3 regions of the Streptomyces sp. NPDC006283 genome follow, and region 3 is predicted to be linked to each of the others. Evidence: riboswitches for the same ligand, from Rfam matches in the RefSeq annotation. Region 3 holds a riboswitch; each other region holds the start of a gene.
The links. A riboswitch is a leader RNA that binds a small molecule or an ion and turns the genes downstream of it on or off. The one in region 3 is predicted to bind thiamine pyrophosphate.
Positions count from the first base shown of each region.

Region 1: another riboswitch for thiamine pyrophosphate. It lies ahead of ABZ070_RS19465 (thiamine ABC transporter substrate-binding protein); the one in region 3 lies ahead of thiC (phosphomethylpyrimidine synthase ThiC).
Region 2: another riboswitch for thiamine pyrophosphate. It lies ahead of thiO (glycine oxidase ThiO); the one in region 3 lies ahead of thiC (phosphomethylpyrimidine synthase ThiC).

Region 1 is NZ_JBEXRZ010000087.1:16,827-20,094, reverse strand. It holds gene ABZ070_RS19470 (iron ABC transporter permease) at 1-363, opposite strand, end outside; gene ABZ070_RS19465 (thiamine ABC transporter substrate-binding protein) at 402-1,505, opposite strand; TPP riboswitch at 1,501-1,622, opposite strand; gene rlmN (23S rRNA (adenine(2503)-C(2))-methyltransferase RlmN) at 1,698-2,804, opposite strand; gene ABZ070_RS19455 (hypothetical protein) at 2,975-3,268, shown strand, end outside.
Region 2 is NZ_JBEXRZ010000070.1:19,157-22,424, reverse strand. It holds gene ABZ070_RS16985 (FAD-dependent oxidoreductase) at 1-949, opposite strand, end outside; gene ABZ070_RS16980 (hypothetical protein) at 1,038-1,379, opposite strand; TPP riboswitch at 1,431-1,542, shown strand; gene thiO (glycine oxidase ThiO) at 1,540-2,706, shown strand; gene thiS (sulfur carrier protein ThiS) at 2,703-2,903, shown strand; gene ABZ070_RS16965 (thiazole synthase) at 2,910-3,268, shown strand, end outside.
Region 3 is NZ_JBEXRZ010000013.1:61,775-65,042, reverse strand. It holds gene ABZ070_RS05150 (SsgA family sporulation/cell division regulator) at 1-260, shown strand, start outside; gene ABZ070_RS05145 (YibE/F family protein) at 286-1,665, opposite strand; TPP riboswitch at 1,685-1,818, shown strand; gene thiC (phosphomethylpyrimidine synthase ThiC) at 1,811-3,268, shown strand, end outside.

The DNA of each region.
Region 1 (3,268 bases), on a different contig from region 3:
CAGCCGGACGCCCCACATCTCGTCGAGGAGTCCGCCGCGCCCCAGCAGCGCGAGGAACGCCGTGCCGACGACGACCGTCGGCAGCACGAACGGCACGGTGACCGCCGCACGCAACAGCCGTTTGCCCGGGAATTGGAGGCGGGCGAACACATACGCACCGGGCAGCGCGATCAGCAGGGTCAGCGCGGTGGAGGCGAGCGCCTGCCAGGTGGTGAACCACAGGACGTCCCGGATGTCCGGACGCCCGAGCACGTCCGCGAAGCGGCCGAACTGCCACTGGCCGTCGAGGTGGAGGCCGCGGCCGACGATCGCGGTAACGGGATAGGCGAAGAAGACGGCGAAGAAGGCGACGGGCACGGCCATGAGGCCGAGCCGCGTCGCGTTCCCGCGCAGGGACTTCCTTACTTCACAACGAGCGAGGACCACGACCGGACCCACTGCTCACGGTTCTTCGCGATGGTGTCCGCGGCGACGGTCTCGGGCTGCTCGACGACCGCGCCGTGCTTCGTGAACAGCTCCGGCAGCTTCGCGTCCTCGATCACCGGGTTCACGAACATGTTGAGCGGCATGTCCTCCTGGAACTGCTTGCCGATCAGGAAGTCCAGCAGCGCCTTGCCGCCCGCCTGGTTCTTCGCGCCCTTGAGCAGACCGGCGAACTCGATCTGGCGGAAGCAGGTGCCCGTCGCGACACCGGTGGGCGCCTCGGCCGGCTGCGGATCGGAGTAGAGCACCTCGACCGGCGGGCTGGAGGCGTACGAGACGACGAGCGGCCGGTCGGCCTTCGCCTTCTTGCCGCCGGCGGAGCCGGAGAACTCCTCGTTGTAGGCCTGCTCCCAGCCGTCGACGACCTTGACGCCGTTGTCCTTGAGCTTCTTCCAGTAGCCCTGCCAGCCGGACTCGCCGTACTCGCCGACGCTGCCGAGCAGGAAGCCGAGGCCCGGCGAGGAAGTGGCGGCGTTCTCCACGACCAGCATGTTCTTGTACTGGGGCTTCGCGAGGTCCGCGAAGGTCTTCGGGGGCGCGAGCTTCCGGTCGGCGAAGAACTTCTTGTCGTAGTTGACGCAGATGTCGCCGGAGTCGACGGGCGTGACGCGGTGCTTGCCCGCGTCGAGCTGCACCTCGTCGGCCACCCGGTCGAGGCCCTTGGCCTCGTACGGCGTGAAGAGGTCGTTGTCGAGCGCGCGGGAGAGAAGGGTGTTGTCGACACCGAAGAAGACGTCGCCCTGGGGGGAACCCTTGGTGAGGATCTCCTTGTTGAGCGCGGCACCCGCGTCACCGCTCTTGAGCACCTTGACCGTGTAGCCGGTCTGCCGGGTGAACTCCTTCAGCACGGCGTCCGAAGCGGCGAACGAGTCGTGGCTGACGAGGGTGACGGTCTTGGACGCGCCCGCGGCGTCGGGCCCGGAGCCCTTGTCCTCGGACTTCTCACCGCAGGCGGAGAGGACGGAGATGCCGAGGGTACCCGCGAGTGCGGCGCCGACGGCACGCCGAAGATGGCTGTTCATGATGATGCTGACTCCCTACGCCGGTATGACCCGGATCAGGTCCGAGGGTCTGCGGCCCGTGGCCGTGAAGGCCTCGCCGCACTCTCAGCGCTCTGGTGCGCTCCCCTGTCGGAATGTTTCGTTGTTCATTTGTGCGAACGCACAGGGCACAGTATCAGCCATGGCCGACGGGCCGAGGCCCGTGGGCCCGGCTCAGCGCTCGGTCGCCGCCAGCTGTCCGCAGGCCCCGTCGATCTCCTGGCCACGGGTGTCCCGGACCGTGACCGGTACACCGTGGGCGGCGATCGCCTCGACGAACGCCTTCTCGTCCTCGGGGCGCGAGGCCGTCCATTTCGAGCCGGGCGTCGGATTGAGCGGGATCAGGTTCACGTGAACCCGCTTGCCCTTCAGCAGCCGGCCGAGCAGATCGCCGCGCCACGCCTGGTCGTTGATGTCGCGGATGAGCGCGTACTCGATGGAGATACGGCGGCCCGACTTCTCGGCGTACTCCCAGGCGGCGTCAAGGACCTCGCGGACCTTCCAGCGCGTGTTGACCGGGACCAGGGTGTCGCGCAGCTCGTCGTCCGGGGCATGCAGCGACACGGCGAGACGGCACTTGAAGCCCTCGTCGGCGAAGCGCAGCATCGCGGGCACGAGACCGACGGTCGAGACCGTGATGCCCCGCTGCGAGAGACCGAGCCCGTCGGGCTCCGGGTCCGTGAGACGACGGATGGCTCCGACGACCCGCCTGTAGTTGGCGAGCGGCTCACCCATGCCCATGAAGACGATGTTGGACAGCCGGGCGGGTCCCCCGGGGACCTCGCCGTCGCGCAGCGCGCGCATGCCGTCGACGATCTGGTGCACGATCTCCGCGGTCGACAGGTTCCGGTCGAGGCCGGCCTGCCCGGTGGCGCAGAAGGGGCAGTTCATCCCGCAGCCGGCCTGCGAGGAGATGCACATGGTGACCCGGTCCGGATAGCGCATCAGCACGGACTCGACCAGCGTGCCGTCGTGCAGGCGCCACAGGGTCTTGCGGGTCGTGTCGTCGTCGCACGAGATGTGCCGCACGACGGACATCAGGTCGGGCAGCAGCTCCGTGGCGAGCTTCTCGCGCGCCGCCGCGGGGATGTCGGTCCACTGGGCCGGGTCGTGGACGTACCGGGCGAAGTAGTGCTGGGACAGCTGCTTGGCGCGAAACGGCTTTTCGCCGATCGCGGCGACGGCGTCCTTGCGCTCGGCGGGCGTGAGGTCGGCGAGGTGCCGCGGGGGCTTCTTGGCTCCGCGGGGCGCGACGAAAGTGAGTTCTCCGGGCTTGGGCATGGTGCATCCAGTGTCGCAGACCCGGCCGGTTGCCCTTCCGCACGTGGGGCGGCGGGCGTCGGCCGCTGTATCTCGCGGGACGCGGGGGGGGCGGCCCGCTACGTCTCGCGGGGCCCGCCGGGCAGGGTCAGGCTGGGAAACGGGGCACTCACCTGCGGAAGGAGCCGTGTATGAACGCCCCGAGCGAGAGTGCGCTCCGAGGCCGGCCGGCCGGTGTGCTCGACTCCCCGGTCGTCGGGATGGCACCGTGGATCATCTTCTCCGTCCTGGTCGGTCCCGGGCGCTTCGAGGTCGCCGTAGGACTCGCGCTCGCGACGGCGCTCGTCGTCGTCGTCGCCGGCCGGATCGTCCGGCCGGGCGCCTCCCTCAAGATCCTCGAACTGTCCGACGTGGTGTTCTTCGGGCTGCTGGCCGTGATCGGCGCCGTCGCCTCGGACGGGACCTCCCGATGGCTCGAGACCTAC
Region 2 (3,268 bases), on a different contig from region 3:
GGCCGAACTGCTCCGACCAGAAGTACGGCACCGGGTCGTACACCTCGGCGGCCGGGCCGGGCTCCCCGGCCGCGTGCGTGACGATGTTCGCCGCGACGGTGCGCGGTCCCTGGAGCGCGTTGTCCCAGTGATGCACCAGCAGCCGCTCGCCGTAGCGGCCGGACGGGTAGGAGGCGCAGTCTCCGACGGCGTACACATCGGGCGCGGAGGCACGCAGGTGGCGGTCCGCGACGACCGAACCGTCCGGGCCGAGCTCGATGCCGGAGCCCTCGAGCAGGCCCGTGGCGGGCCGTGCCCCGATACCGACGACGACGGCGCCGGCGGGAATCCTGCGGCCCCCGGCCAGGACCACGGCGCCCGGCTCGACGGTGGCCACACGGGCGCCGGTGACGAGTTCCGCCCCGTACTGCCCGTACCAGGCGGCCATCGGGGCGGCGACCTCCGCGGGCATGGTGCCGGCGAGCGGGCGGTCGGCGGCCTCGACGACGGTGACGGCGCAGCCGGCCTGACGGGCCGCGGTCGCGAACTCCGCGCCGATCCAGCCCGCGCCGACCACGACGATGTCGTGCTGCTCGGTGAGCAGGGGCCGCAGCCGGGCGGCGTCGTCGAGGGTGCGCAGCAGATGGACGCCCGGTACGCCCCGGGTACCGGGCAGCGTGACGGGCTCCGCGCCGGTGGCGAGGACCAGGACGTCGTACGGGACGGGGCCGGCCGCGGTGTCCACCTCGTGCGCGCAAGTGCGCACGCCGGTGACCTCGACGCCCAGGCGCAGCTCGACGCCGAGGGCCTCGAAGTCGATGTCGAAGGCCGAGTCCTCCGCCTTGCCGAGCAGGATCGCCTTGGACAGCGGCGGCCGGTCGTACGGCTGGTGCGGCTCGGCGCCGATCACGGTGACCGGGCCGGTGAAGCCCTGCTCCCGGAGCGCGACCGCGGTCTGCACTCCCGCCATGCCCGCGCCGACGATCACCACGCGCCGCCGCGGCGCTGTCTGCTGCTGCCGTTCGTCCACCCGCACACCTTACGTACCTGACAGAGAGTCAGGAAGGCAGCTCCTCCACCACGCTCGTCCCGCTGCCCTCCTGGGACTCCCACTCCCAGGTCTCCTCCAGGCGCACACGGCCGTCCGGAAGGTCCACGACCGTGGAGACGCAGTGCCCCGAGGAGGTGGCGCCGTCCGTCTTCAACTGCACATAACGGAAGTCGAGACGGTCGCCCTCCCGGGTGCCCACGAGGTGTCCGCGGACCACGTCACCGCCCTCGTACTCGGCCCAGATCCGGCCCCGCTCCTCGTGGTACGTGAACCGGGTCCGGGTGCCGACCTGGCCCGGAGCCTGGTCGGCGACCGGTGAGAGAACGAGTCCGTCGAGCGTCCTGGCCACTGCTGCGGCTCCCTTACTGCGTGTCGGGGCGGGAGGTTAGGGTGGCCACCGTAAGGCACTCGCGGGAGCCCGGACGCACCGGGCTGAGAGGGAGGCTGGCGGCCTCCGACCGTACGAACCTGATCCGGGTCATGCCGGCGAAGGGAGGGGCTGGACGCCCATGTCTCGTACTCGACGCACCCCTGACGTCCTTGTCATAGGGGGCGGGATCATCGGTCTGGTCACGGCCTGGCGCGCAGCGCAGCGCGGGCTGAGCGTGACCGTCGCGGACCCCGAACCGGGCGGCGGGGCCGCTCAGGTCGCGGCCGGGATGCTGGCCGCCGTCACCGAACTCCACTACGGCGAGCAGACCCTGCTCGGGCTCAACCTCGAGTCCGCCCGCCGCTACCCGGCCTTCGTCGCGGAACTCGAGGAAGCGAGCGGCCGGCAGGTCGGGTACCGCTCCTGCGGCACGCTCGCCGTCGCCCTCGACGCCGACGACCGCGCGCATCTGCGCGAACTGCACGCCCTGCAGCACCGCTCGGGACTCGAGTCCGAGTGGCTCACGGGCCGTGAGTGCCGCCGCCTCGAGCCGATGCTGGCACCCGGCGTACGCGGCGGGCTGCGGGTGGACGGCGACCACCAGGTCGACCCGCGCCGGCTGACCGCCGCGCTCGTCGTCGCCTGCGAGCGGGCCGGTGTGGACTTCCGCCGCACCTGGGTGGAGCGGCTGGTGGTGGCCGCCGACCGGGCGGCCGGAGCCGTACTCGCCGACGGCGGCGAACTCGCCGCGGGGCAGGTCGTGTTGGCCGGGGGAAGCATGAGCGGACGGCTGGAGGGCGTACCGGCGGACGTACTTCCGCCCGTACGGCCGGTGAAGGGCCAGGTTCTGCGGCTGACCGTGCCACGCCCCTACGCGCCGTTCCTCTCGCGCACCGTACGGGCGGTGGTGCGCGGCAGCCATGTGTATTTGGTGCCACGCAAGGACGGCGAGCTGGTGGTCGGCGCGACCAGCGAAGAGCTCGGCTGGGACACGACGGTCACCGCGGGCGGGGTGTACGAACTGCTGCGCGACGCGCACGAGCTCGTGCCCGGCATCACGGAGCTGCCTCTCGTCGAGACGCAGGCCGGACTGCGGCCCGGCTCCCCCGACAACGCGCCCCTGCTGGGCTTCACCGAGCTGCCCGGCCTGCTGCTGGCCACCGGGCACTACCGCAACGGGGTGCTGCTGACACCTGTCACCGGCGACGCACTGGCGGGCGCGCTGGTGAGCGGCGAACTGCCCGAGGTGGCACGGCCCTTCTCCCCCCGCCGCTTCTCTTCCGTCCTCCAGGAGCAGCCCGCATGAACGTCTTTGTCAACGGCGAAGTCCGAGAGTTCGCCGACAGCACCACCCTGGACGCCGTCGTCGCCGCGCTCACCGCGGCGCCCTCCGGAGTCGCCGCGGCGCTCAACGAGACCGTCGTCCCGCGCAGCCGGTGGGCCGGCACCCCGCTCGGCGACGGCGACCGTGTCGAAGTTCTCACCGCAGTGCAGGGAGGCTGATCCGTCGTGGCCGACGACCGTTTCACCATCGGGGAGACCACGTTCGACTCCCGTCTGATCATGGGCACCGGCGGGGCGCCCAGCCTCGACGTCCTCGAACGCTCGCTCGTCGCGAGCGGCACGGAACTGACGACCGTCGCGATGCGGCGCCTCGATCCGACCGTTCAGGGTTCCGTCCTGTCCGTGCTGGACAAGCTCGGCATCCGGGTCCTGCCGAACACCGCCGGGTGTTTCACCGCCGGTGAGGCGGTCCTCACCGCGCGTCTCGCACGGGAGGCGCTGGGCACCGACTGGATCAAGCTCGAGGTCGTCGCGGACGAGCGGACGCTGCTGCCGGACGGCGTCGAGCTGCTGGACGCGGCGGA
Region 3 (3,268 bases):
TCGACGGGATCAACGGGCCGAGCGGGGACGGGGATGTGCACATCGCGCCCGTCGGTCCCGAAAGTCTGTCGGACGTTCGTATCCGGCTTCGGGTCGGCGCCGACTCGGCGTTGTTCCGCGCGGGCGCGGCACCGCTCGTGGCCTTCCTCGACCGTACGGACAAGCTGGTGCCGATCGGTCAGGAGCTCTCCTTGGGTGACTGCGAAGTGAGTCTGGAAGAGGCGCTCGGACGCATCCTGGCCGAGGAGAACGCCGGCTGACGCCCCATCGGTGCGGCTCGTGCACTCACTTCTTTCGCCGCCGCCCCCTGCCGCCCAGAATTGGTGACCCGGCCGGTTCCTCTGCGGGCTGCGGACGGTCGGCCGAGACCACCAGGGCGGCAAGGACGGTGGTCACCGGTACGGAGGCGACCAGGCCGATCGAGCCCACCAGGGTCCGTACGATCTCCTCCGCCACCAGTTCGCTGGTGGCCACGGCGCCCACGCCCGACTGCGCGATCGAGAAAAGCAGCAGCAGGGGCAACGCGGCGCCCGCGTAGGCGAGTACGAGCGTGTTGACGACCGAGGCGATGTGGTCGCGGCCGATGCGGATCGCGGCGCGGTAGAGGGCGCGCGGACCCATGCCCGGGTCGGCCTGATGCAGTTCCCAGACGGCCGAGGTCTGGGTCACCGTCACATCGTCGAGGACGCCGAGGGAGCCGATGATGACGCCGGCCAGCAGCAGACCGCTCATGTCGATGCCCGGGTACAGGCCGTGGATGAGGCCGGTGTTGTCGTCCGTGTTCCCGCTCAGGCTTGCCCAGCCGATGAACAGGGAACCCAGCAGCCCGATCAGCAGAAGCGAGATCAGGGTGCCGAGCACCGCGACCGAGGTGCGCGCCGTCACCCCATGGCACATGTACAACGCGATCAGCATGATGGCGCTCGCCCCGACCACCGCGACGATCAGCGGATCCGAGCCCTGCAGGATCGCCGGCAGGATGAACAGCGTCAGCACGGCGAACGAGACCGCCAGCGCGATCAGGGCCATCACTCCGCGCATCCGGCCCACGAGCACCACCGCGAGGGCGAAGATCCCCGCGAGCAGTGCCATGGGGAACTCACGGTCCACGTCCGTCACCGAGTACTGCAGATCGCGAGGAGCGTCGGGGGCGTACGCGACGACGACGCCCTGTCCCTCGCTCAACTGCCGTGGTGCGTCCGGCTGCACGATCTCGACGAAGGTCCGGCCCTTGTCCTTGCCGCTCGTGACCTCGACGGTCGCCCTGGCGCACCGGCCCTGCTGCGCGGCCACGGCCTCGCGTCCCTGGGGCGTGGAGGTGTCGCCGGTCGGTGGGACCTGTGCGGCGTTGACGTCCTTGCAGTCGACCTTCTCGACGCGCACCACCTTGCCCTGCTCGGTCTGCCGGTCGAAGCCGACGCCGGTGCGTTCGTGGCCGGGCGCGCCTCCCGGCCACAGCACCGCGAGCCCGACGAGGACGGCTGTCGCGAAGGGGATCAGTACGGCTGCGATGACCCTTCGTAGGTGCCGGGACACCGGGGCGGCGGGTCCGTGACTGTGCCCATGGCCGTGGGCCTGGCCGTGCGGTTCTGGGGACTGTGGCGATGAGGTCACGGGTCGATCATCGCAAGAAGCCGGGGGCCCTCTGTTCAGCGCGCCAGACATGACGCTAGCGTGGTGGCACCTTTGCACACGCGGGAGCTCGGAGCACCGGGCTGAGAGGGCGCTGACCTTCGTACATCCGTACGGGACCAGCTGCGCCGACCGCCGAACCTGTTACCGGGTAATGCCGGCGTAGGGAGTAGGTCTCATGACCGTATCGGACGCACGCACGCCTGCCTCGAACCAGAACGACGAGGCCGGGAAGTCCATCGGCTGGCACAAGGGATACGTCGAGGGATCGCGCCCCGACCTCCGCGTGCCGGTGCGCAAGGTGCATCTCACCAATGGCAAGGACGTCACGCTGTACGACACGTCCGGCCCGTATACCGACCCGAACGTCGACACCGACGTCCGCCGCGGGCTGCCGCCGCTACGGGAGAACTGGATCATCGGCCGCGGCGACACCGAGGAGTACGCGGGGCGGCCGGTCCGGCCGGAGGACGACGGGATCAAGCACACCTCGCCGCGCGGGGGGCTGCGCAACCTCGACGCCGTCTTCCCGGGACGCCCGCGCCAGCCCCGCCGTGGCCGCGACGGGCAGGCGGTGACACAGCTCGCGTACGCCCGCCGTGGCGAGATCACGCCGGAGATGGAGTACGTCGCCATCCGCGAGAACGTCTCCCCCGAAGTGGTGCGGGAGGAGATCGCGGCCGGCCGGGCCGTGCTGCCGGCGAACGTGAACCACCCGGAGATCGAGCCGATGATCATCGGTAAGCGTTTCCTGGTGAAGGTCAACGCGAACATCGGCAACTCCGCGGTCACGTCCTCCATCGAGGAGGAGGTCGAGAAGATGACCTGGGCGACCCGCTGGGGTGCCGACACGGTCATGGACCTCTCCACCGGCCGCAACATCCACACCACCCGCGAGTGGGTGCTGCGCAACTCCCCCGTCCCGATCGGCACGGTGCCGCTGTACCAGGCGCTGGAGAAGGTGGACGGCAAGGCCGAGGACCTGACCTGGGACGTCTACAAGGACACGGTCATCGAGCAGGCCGAGCAGGGCGTCGACTACATGACGGTCCACGCCGGAGTGCTGCTGCGCTATGTGCCGCTGACGGCCCGGCGCAAGACCGGCATCGTCTCGCGCGGCGGCTCGATCATGGCGGCCTGGTGCCTGGCGCACCACAAGGAGTCGTTCCTGTACGAGAACTTCGAGGAGCTCTGCGAGATCCTCGCCGCCTACGACGTGACGTACTCCCTCGGCGACGGGCTGCGCCCCGGTTCGATCGCGGATGCCAACGACGAGGCGCAGTTCGCCGAGTTGAGGACGCTCGGTGAGCTCAACACCATTGCCAAGCGCCACAACGTGCAGACGATGATCGAGGGCCCGGGCCATGTCCCGATGCACAAGATCAAGGAGAACATCGACCTCCAGCAGGAGATCTGCGAGGAGGCGCCGTTCTACACGCTCGGCCCCCTCACCACGGACGTGGCGCCCGCCTACGACCACATCACGTCAGGCATCGGGGCGGCCATGATCGCCTGGTGGGGTACCGCAATGCTCTGCTACGTCACGCCCAAGGAGCACTTGGGCCTGCCGGACCGTGACGACGTCAAGACCGGCGTCATCACGTACAAGATCGCCGCCCATGCCGCGGACCTCGCC